Regions from separate parts of the Aliirhizobium cellulosilyticum genome, predicted to be linked through region 1. Evidence: predicted binding sites of a transcription regulator. Region 1 holds the regulator's gene; each other region holds the start of a gene.
The links. Region 1 encodes LexA, which represses DNA repair genes until DNA is damaged. Its sites were predicted from a motif close to TGTTCNNNNTGTGTTCNG; they were not measured.
Positions count from the first base shown of each region.

Region 2: the regulator LexA is predicted to act here: its motif matches at 1,064-1,081, upstream of GGE33_RS27050 (ImuA family protein).
Region 3: the regulator LexA is predicted to act here: its motif matches at 1,877-1,894, upstream of GGE33_RS12630 (DNA recombination protein RmuC).

Region 1 covers NZ_JACIGW010000001.1:1,209,996-1,213,092, reverse strand. The annotation lists gene GGE33_RS05670 (VOC family protein) at 1-868, opposite strand, end outside; gene lexA (transcriptional repressor LexA) at 1,067-1,780, shown strand; gene GGE33_RS05660 (ComEC/Rec2 family competence protein) at 1,761-3,097, opposite strand, start outside.
Region 2 covers NZ_JACIGW010000019.1:3,933-7,029, reverse strand. The annotation lists partial or broken gene GGE33_RS27060 (GFA family protein) at 1-189, opposite strand, end outside; gene GGE33_RS27055 (hypothetical protein) at 283-528, opposite strand; gene GGE33_RS27775 (hypothetical protein) at 669-794, shown strand; gene GGE33_RS27050 (ImuA family protein) at 1,149-1,901, shown strand; gene GGE33_RS27045 (Y-family DNA polymerase) at 1,822-3,097, shown strand, end outside.
Region 3 covers NZ_JACIGW010000002.1:800,396-803,492, reverse strand. The annotation lists gene GGE33_RS12635 (ribokinase) at 1-592, opposite strand, end outside; gene GGE33_RS12630 (DNA recombination protein RmuC) at 642-1,844, opposite strand; gene def (peptide deformylase) at 1,957-2,472, shown strand; gene fmt (methionyl-tRNA formyltransferase) at 2,529-3,097, shown strand, end outside.

The DNA.
Region 1 (3,097 bases):
CCTCGAAGCCGAACAAAACGCCTTGGCCGGGCGACGGCGACACGAGAACGCGACCATCCCGGCGAATGAATGCGACGTCATTAGCAGCAAGGATGATCTCTGTCACGGCCAGATCAAGACTGCGAAAGATCACGGCCTCCCCTACCAACCCGGCTGCCACCCCTTCGATAGGAAGACCGAAGTCATGCGCAATTTGCTCGCGCCTGAGAACGCGCACGGCTCCCGTTTCAGCCTGGAACACCAGTCCACCTTCAACTTCGATACCCGGCGCTCGCAGCACATTGTCAAAAAAGGCAACCGAAGCATGCGGATCATCACTTGCCAAAATGACTTCCTTCAAACCGGCAACCGAATTGGCATGGATACGCAATTCAGCCATATCCTGAGGGAAAGATACCAGCCGCTGGCAGGAGAAAGTAAAGAAATCAGCCGCACCATCCATCGCGGCAAAAGCAAGCTGGAAACGAGCTTCGACCTCGTCACCGTCCGGAGACTTTACAGCTCTGCCGAATTCGAGGGGCTCACCGCCGGAAATTCCGGCCGCGACATAATGCCGATGATCGTTCGACGCGTCTTCACTGGAGACCACGATGGCCGACAAGCCTTCACGTCCGCGGCGACCGCGATAAGCCAGATCGCGCTCGACAAAGACATTGCCTTTCTTGGCATGAGCCCCCGCCTTGCGCCTGTCCGCAACAGCCAGTGGCTCCAGATAGGTACCGTCTTCAAAAAAAACACAGGCATTGGCCGTACCGAAGGGATGCACGCCGTCAGGCGCGACAGTGAAACCCAAAGACGACAGCCGCTCGCGTGCCTTGCCGAGATTTCCAACAGGCAAAACGAGATGATCGATATTCCTAGCAGTCACACATGTCCCCCAGACTTCTGATCCGCTAGGCGTAGATTGGGCAGACCGCCGGGGAGCGCAAGTAGATTCCGACTGAGAACGTCATTCGGCATCCAAGAAACTGATTATATTGTCACGAAAATTTAAGGACTTGCGGAACACATATGGAACATATAGTGTTCGTTCTGCATTTGTTTCAAATCTGAAGGTGCGCCTCACATGCTGACTCGCAAGCAACAGGAACTGCTTTTGTTCATTCACGAACGGATGAAGGAGTCGGGCGTACCTCCGTCTTTCGATGAAATGAAGGACGCTCTCGACCTTGCGTCGAAGTCGGGCATCCATCGGCTCATCACGGCACTTGAAGAGCGCGGTTTCATTCGCCGTCTCCCCAACAGAGCGCGCGCACTCGAGGTCATCAAGCTTCCCGAAGCCTATGTTCCCACGCTGCAGCCGAAACGCGGTTTTTCACCGAGCGTGATCGAGGGAAGCCTTGGCAAGAAGCCGGCGACGCCTGCTGCCCCGCCTGTCTCCGCCAATGACAGCGCGTCTGCAAGCGTGCCGGTCATGGGCCGCATCGCCGCCGGCGTACCGATCTCGGCAATTCAGAATAATACCCACGACATTTCCGTCCCCGTAGAGATGTTGGGATCCGGCGAGCATTATGCGCTTGAAGTCAAGGGCGACTCGATGATCGAGGCCGGAATTCTGGATGGCGACACCGTCATCATTCGCAACGGCAACACCGCCAATCCGGGCGATATCGTCGTTGCACTCGTGGATGATGAAGAGGCCACACTCAAGCGCTTCCGCCGCAAGGGTGGCTCGATTGCGCTGGAAGCGGCAAACCCGGCTTACGAGACACGAATTTTTCCACCGGATCGGGTCAAGGTCCAGGGCAGGCTCGTCGGCCTCATTCGCCGTTATCACTGACACCGGAATTGTTGCCAACATCAGTTGGCGCTTCTGATCGATAATCCGTTCCTGCTTGATCTGAGACAGCAAACTGCGCCTCAAGACGGCCACTCGATTTTGGTTTGGAAATCCATTCCGGCAGATACGGGTCATAGAGATTGCGTCGCCAGTCGTATTGGCGATGAATGGTCCATGGGCGAACCGTGCCAGCCATTGCTGTCGTGACACTCCATTTTCCGGCTGCCGCCGCCCCGGAAAGATCGATTTCAATTGACCCTGTCTTGCGCAGGCTGGCGCCGCTCAGCATCGGGGTACCAGACCGACAGGAATGGAAACGCGCACGCGGCGCGATAACAAGGCCGGCAACGTCGCAAGCCGCTCCGGCATAACGGCCATCATCAACAACAACGACCAAAACACCTTCCGGTGACATGAATGCGCACCAGGCCTTGAGCTGACATGAGAATCTGACACTCCCTGCCTCCTTCATCAGTCGCTGCGCTTCGATCAGAACGTGTTCCGGAAGTCTTTCACTGGAAGAACCCGGCATATTTTTTAGAATTTCACTTTCCAACATCTCCGGCATAGCCAGCACTGGAAGCTGTCGCGCATACATCCACTGCCCATAGACGAACTCGGAGGGACGTTTCCTGTTGGCGGCAGCACGTTCTGCATCTCGATAAGCAACGAGGTTCCCATCTTCAGCGATGAGAAGACTTGATTGGGCGTGTTGCACCCCCACCCAGAACAGGGCCGCAGCGGTAAACAGGAAAGGTAAGCCCGAATAGCGAAGCCGTGTCCTGAGGAGCGTCAGTAGCAGAAAACCGCAGACCCCAAGCGGCAAAAACCAGGGGTGCTGTTCTCCGACGACAATGTCCCCGCCCCATCCCGCTACATGCTTCGCGATCAAGATGACCCATTCGAGGCTCCAGGCCATGATCCCGATGAAGGGAGCATCGAGGCCGAAGGGCATCAACAACATCGCAGCAAGCCCGGCCGGCATCACCAGGAAGCTGATGATCGGCATGGCAGCCAGGTTCGCGGCAAGCCCATAGGTGGCGACGCGATGGAAATGCTCGACGGAAAACATCGTCGTCGCAAGACTACCAATCAGCGATGTCGCGATAATGCCGGCGATAAAGCGCCAGCCAACGGCAGCCAATGTCACCAGAGGATGACGGATGGGAAATCGCTCCCGCTCTTCCGTTTCAGGGCGTCGCGACCAGGCCGCATAACCGGCCACGAGCGCAACCGTGGCAGCAAACGACATCTGGAAACTTGGCCCCAGAATTTCCGAAGGCGTCCAGATGAGGATGATCAGCGCAGACAAGGCTA
Region 2 (3,097 bases), on a different contig from region 1:
GCGCCCCGCGTATTGATCCGTCTCACCGGACGTCTCAAACGCGGAAGCGGGCCAGATGCCGAAAAAGGTGAATGCCGAACCGCTTTCCTGCCGGCAGTCAGTGCAATGGCAGATTCCGACGCGTATCGGCTCACCGTCGACACTGTATGTCACCTTGTCGCACAGGCATCGGCCCAGTCGTTTGACCATCACTGCTCTCCTTAGAATTGCCGCGGCATGCCGTAGGTGCTGGTCTCGAGGCCGGCAGCGAGAGGCGCAACCAACCGTTGCAGGCGTTGCGCCTCAAGGATCTTCGTCGATCTTCCGCTGGAGCTCGACGTCGGTCATCGCATTTTGCTGATCAAGCAGATATCGTTCGACATCTCCTCCGCAAGCTTCCTTGATTTGGGCGACCGTAAAACCTTCAGCCTCGCCGCTCACGATCAGGATTTTCGCCTGATCGCGAAACTCTGCCTTGTTCTCATTAAACCCAGGTGAGTTGATGATCTCCTGGATGCGATCATCCAACCAGTCGTTGATTTCGGCCATCCCAATACTCCTTACATCGAATGGGATCTGGCGCGGATGAGCGTCATGGCAAGCGGGCAGACGCTTTTATCCGCTCGTAGACCAACCCTTTAATCGTGATCGGGTGAAAGCAATGGCGAATGGAGGCAGGGAAAACACGTGTGACATTGATCGCCATCGGCGCTGATCAGACGATCGCACCCCATTGCAGCCATCCGCCGCAACCGGGCAAAAGTCATTCCCGCGCCATGCTTGCGGACAAGGACCTTCCGCTCGAGCGCGTCTGACCGTCCACATGTCCGGCACTCGACCTTGATCATTGGCTCCTTTATCTGCTTCAGCGTTGTGGTGAGATCGAAGACCGGGAAGTGATTAGGCTTCAAATGTATGCCCTGCCAGACTCTGGGAGCGGACGTAGTCCTCTCAAATTTTCTTTTTGGCTGCCGTGTGGCCGACCGCCGACCGTAGTCACCTGATTCGAAACCGGAATCCGCAGAATCTCTAAAATCATGAGACTGTATTCCTATTTATCTCCCGCTTGACTCCTCTTCCGTAACGGAACAGATACAGAACATCAACTGTTCTGGCGGCATGATGTCGTCCAATTTCAACCAACGCGAACCGGAAGGAATCCGCGATCGATGTCGGCTGTCCGTGCTCAAGTCCTTGCTGATCTGCGCGAGCGCATCTCTTCCATCGAAGGGGAGGGCGCGAAGAAAGCGGGCTGTCTTCCTTTCGGGATCGCGGAGATCGACGCCATTCTTCCTGGTGGCGGACTGGCCAACGGGGCTCTGCACGAATTTGCGGGCGGCGGTTCGGGAACGGTGGATGGTGCCGCGGCTGCATTATTTGCAGCCGGGATTGCGGCCAGAACCAAGGGACCGGTGGTCTGGTGCCTGACGCGGCCGGACCTGTTTTTTCCGGCGCTGGCGCAAGTGGGGTTGCATCCGAAGCGGGTGATCTTCGTGGAGAGCGACAGGGAAGAAGATGTTGCCGCTAACATGGAGGAGGCCTTGTCGTATGGCGGGCTCGGCGCCGTCGTAGGCGAGATGGTGAGGCTGCCTATGGTCGTAAGCAGACGGCTTCAGCTTGTGGCCGAACGAACCGGGACCTTTGCGTTGGCAGTACGGCGATGGCGGCGGCAAACGGAGGCAAACGACTTTGGGCAGCCGACGGCATCCACCACGCGATGGCGGGTGAGCGTGCTTCCGTCGCAAGAGCTCCCGGTTCCCGGGATCGGACGGCCTCAATGGTTTCTTGAGTTGATGAGATCGCGTGCGGGCGAGTGTGCTGAGTTTTACGTCGGAGCGTGTGATGACAAGGGTCGTATCCATCTATCTTCCGGATCTGGCCACGGACAGGATCAGACGGGACGATCCCGCTATTCCGGATGACCGCCCGATCGCTGTCATCGCCAGTAGCGGTGCTAAGCGCTGGGTGTCTGCTATCGATAAGGCCGCCCGACAGATCGGTGTTAGGGTGGGAATGCCGGCCGCGAAAGCTCAGGCGATCTTTCGGGGACTTATGCTGGTTGATGGGGATCACGCGGCCGATGCCTTGGCGCTGGATCGCCTGGGGTTGTGGGCGCTTGGCCATTATTCGCCGATCGTGGCAGTCGACGGCATCGATGGCCTCGTGCTCGATACGGAAGGTGCCGATCATCTTCAGGGTGGAGAGCAGCCGATGATCACCGGCATCGTCAACATGTTCCGTGCCAGAAAGCTCACCGCAAGGGTCGCAATCGCAGACACCTGGGGCGCGGCGCATGCCTGCGTGCGTGCAATAAGGCGCGATACCGTCATCGTACCGCGCGGCGAGATTGTTCGCGCAGTAGAAAAGTTACCGATCTCCTTGCTCAGGCTTCCAGAGAAGGTGGTGCAGGATCTGCGGGTCCTCGGCTTCCAATCGATCGGAGAACTTTCGAATACGCCAAGGGCGCCACTGGCGCTGCGCTTCGGGCCGGAGGTCGGACGTAGGCTTGACCAGATGTTCGGACGCATGAATGAGCCCATCGATCCGATACGCACAGCGGATCTAATCGAGGTCTCGCGATCGTTTCAGGAGCCGATTGGCGCCGCCGAGACGATCAACAAGTATGTCGGCAGACTGGTCGTACAGCTCGTTGCCGAGCTTGAGAAGCGCGGCCTCGGTGCGCGGCGGGCAGATCTGATCGTGCACAAGGTCGATAATACGATCCAGGCGATACGGGCAGGGACGGCCAAGCCCGCGCGCGATATCGCCTGGCTGACCAAGCTCTTCCGTGACCGAACCGAAAAGATTGAACCCGGCTTCGGCATCGAGAAGCTGACGCTGGTGGCCGTCGCCGCCGAGCCCTTGGCGCAAGAACAGAAGGTTTCCTCGCTTGTCGAGGAAGAGAACAGCGATATCACGCCATTGATCGATGTGTTCGCAAATCGCGGCCAAAGGGTCTACCGGGTCGCTCCCTTCGCCTCCGATGTCCCCGAGCGCAGCGTCCAACGGGTTTCAGCCGTTGCGGACGAAGTCCAAGAAGGCTGGGCCAGCCACTGGCGGCGGCCGGTTCGCCTGTTCCGCCGACCGGAGCAGATCCAGGCGATCGCGATGATGCCGG
Region 3 (3,097 bases), on a different contig from region 1:
CTTCGGCACTGGCCGCAGGTTCGCCTGATACCAGATCGAATTCCGTTTCGTTGGCAACAACGATATCTGCCAAAGAGGACAGCCGGACCGCCTCTTTCGTGAATGGTGCGGTATTAAGGATAGTGGTAACGCCTTTTTCTCGCGCAGCCTTGAACACGGCCTCGACGGCAGCTGGCGGAATTTCGAGCTGCAGCATCAGAATGTCGCCCGCGGCCATTGCATCGACCGTCTTGACGGCCTCATCGGCGGTGATCGTGCCGTTGGCACCGGGAATGACGACAATCATGTTCTCGCCATCGCCGCCGACAAGGACGAGTGCCGTCCCCGTCGGTTCACGAGCCTTCAGAACAGAAGAAAGGTCCGTACCGGCAGCCTTCAGAAGTTCCAGTGCCGGGTCTGCGAATGTATCGCTCCCGACTGCACCCGACATTTTTACGCGGCTGCCAGCCCGCCGTGCCGCGAGTGCCTGATTGGCGCCTTTGCCACCAGCGGCCGTCGAGAATGTCTGACCTGGAACCGTCTCGCCCGGCTTGGGCAATTCTGCCGTTGTGGCGATAAGATCCATATTGATGGAGCCGAAGACGGTGATCATGAAGTGCCCTGCCATGCGTGTTGATATGCGCGGACACTGCCCGACGGCACTAGTCCTCGTCAACTACCCGAAGCCGCAGAAGACCTGTACGGCTCTCGACCGATTTCGGCGGCGGTGCATCTGCCGATTGCTCGGCTTTCGCGGGTGCTTCCAGCTCCAGCGAAGTAATCCGGTTGCCACGTCGGGTCAGTTTCTCGGTAGAGGTCAGTATCTGCTCGACATCCTTTTCCGCGGCAAGGAAATGCGACTGCAGCTTGCGCGTTCTGTCATCTAGCCGCGTCAAATCCTCCATCAGCAGGCCGACCTCGCCCTGAATCAGATGCGCCTGCTCGCGCATTCGCTGGTCTCTCAGCACGGCCTGAATGACCTGGATCGATAGAAGCAGCAGTGAGGGCGAGACGATCACCACGCGGGAGCGCTGAGCCTTCTGCACCACCGCATCGAAATGCTCGTGGATCTCGGCAAAGATCGATTCCGACGGCACGAAAAGAAGCACGGTATCCTGTGTTTCGCCGGCAATCAGGTATTTTTCCGAGACGTCCCTGATATGGACGTCCATATCTCGCCGGAACTGCTGGGCGGCAGCACGCCGCGCGTCGGGCGAGGCGGCCTCGCGAAACGCAGTCCACGCTTCGAGCGGGAATTTGGCGTCGATCACCAGCGGCGGTGCGCCGTTCGGCATACGGATCACGCAATCCGGTCGCGTTCCGTTGGAAAGCGGCGACTGGAAGGAATAAGCCCCGTGCGGCAGGCCGTCGGCCACGATCGTCTCCATCCGGCCCTGGCCGAATGCTCCGCGCGTCTGCTTGTTGGAAAGGATCGCCTGCAGACCAACGACATCCTTGGCCAGCGTCTGGATATTGTTCTGTGCCGCATCGATGACAGCCAGCCGCTCCTGCAGCTTACGCAGGTTTTCATGCGTCGATTTGGTCTGTTCGGTAATCGTCGAGCCCAGCCTGTGGGTCATGCCATCGAGCCGCTGGTTGACGGCATGATTGAGTTCGGCCTGACGGCTGGTGATCGTCTCGGCCATGGCGGCGACACGCCCGTGCATCTCGCCTTGCATCCGCACCAGTTCGGCCAGGCGCGCTTCCGCATCCATCGTGCGCTGCGTCATCTCTTCGCGTTGGCGGCCGCCGCGAAGGATGGCGAAAAGCGCGATGATGACCGCCAGAACGGCGAGAACTGCTCCTATGAGCAGGATTGGTAGTACAAAATCAGGCGGCAGGATATGGGCAAGGATCTCTCTCATGGCGCCACTCTAGCAGATTGCATTAGCAACGAAAGATCAAAACGTGAACATACGCCAAGAAGCATGCTGCATACCTGTTCCATCGACGCAAAAGATGCGCTATGGGGGCGGCATGACAATCAAGCCGCTCATCATCCTTCCCGATCCGCTTCTTAGGCAGGTTTCGGCGCCCATCGAAACCGTTAACGCCGAGCTTCTCAAGCTCGCCGATGACATGCTCGAAACCATGTATGACGCGCCGGGCATCGGTCTCGCCGCGATCCAGATCGGCGTGCCGAAGCAAATGCTCGTAATCGACGTGTCGCGCGAGGACGAAGAGAAGAACCCGCAGGTCTTCATCAACCCGCAGATCGTCAAATCTTCGGATGAGCTCTCGGTTTACGAAGAAGGCTGCCTTTCGATCCCGGATTATTATGCCGAGGTCGAGCGACCGGCTACGATCGGCGTGAAATATGTCGGGCGCGACGGCAAGGAACATATGCTCGAAGCGGACGGCTTGCTTGCCACCTGCCTGCAGCATGAGATCGACCATCTGAACGGCGTGCTTTTCATCGACCACATCTCGCGGCTGAAGCGTGACATGGTAATCAAGAGGTTCACCAAGCTTGCCAAGGGCAAGGCTGTTTAGGTCTCGGTCTACCTGACTGAAAACGGAAGGCGCGTCCGCGAGGCGCGAGAAGTCCCATGTCACTTCGCATCATCTTCATGGGCACGCCGGATTTTTCCGTGCCGACATTGCAGAACCTCAAGCAGGCCGGCCACGAGATCGTTGCGGTTTACACCCAACCGCCGCGCCCGGCCGGTCGCCGCGGGCTTGATCTGACCAAATCGCCGGTGCATCAGGCCGCCGAACTGCTCGGTATTCCGGTTCTCACACCGTTGAATTTCAAGGCGGAAGAAGATCGCCAGACATTTCGCGATTTCGACGCGGATGTCGCGGTCGTTGTGGCCTATGGCCTGCTTCTGCCGGTGGCGATCCTCGAAGGCACGAAGCTCGGTTGCTATAATGGCCACGCTTCGCTCTTGCCGCGCTGGCGCGGTGCAGCGCCGATCCAGCGCGCCATCATGGCCGGCGACGAGAAGACCGGCATGATCGTGATGAAGATGGAAAAGGGACTTGATACCGGCCCGATGGCGCTGACGAGAGAAGTTGAGATCACGCAAGCGATGACGGCCGGCGAACTGCATGACAAGCTCATGCTCGTCGGCGCCCGCGCCATGGTCGAGGCGATGGAAAAGCTCGAAGCCGACGA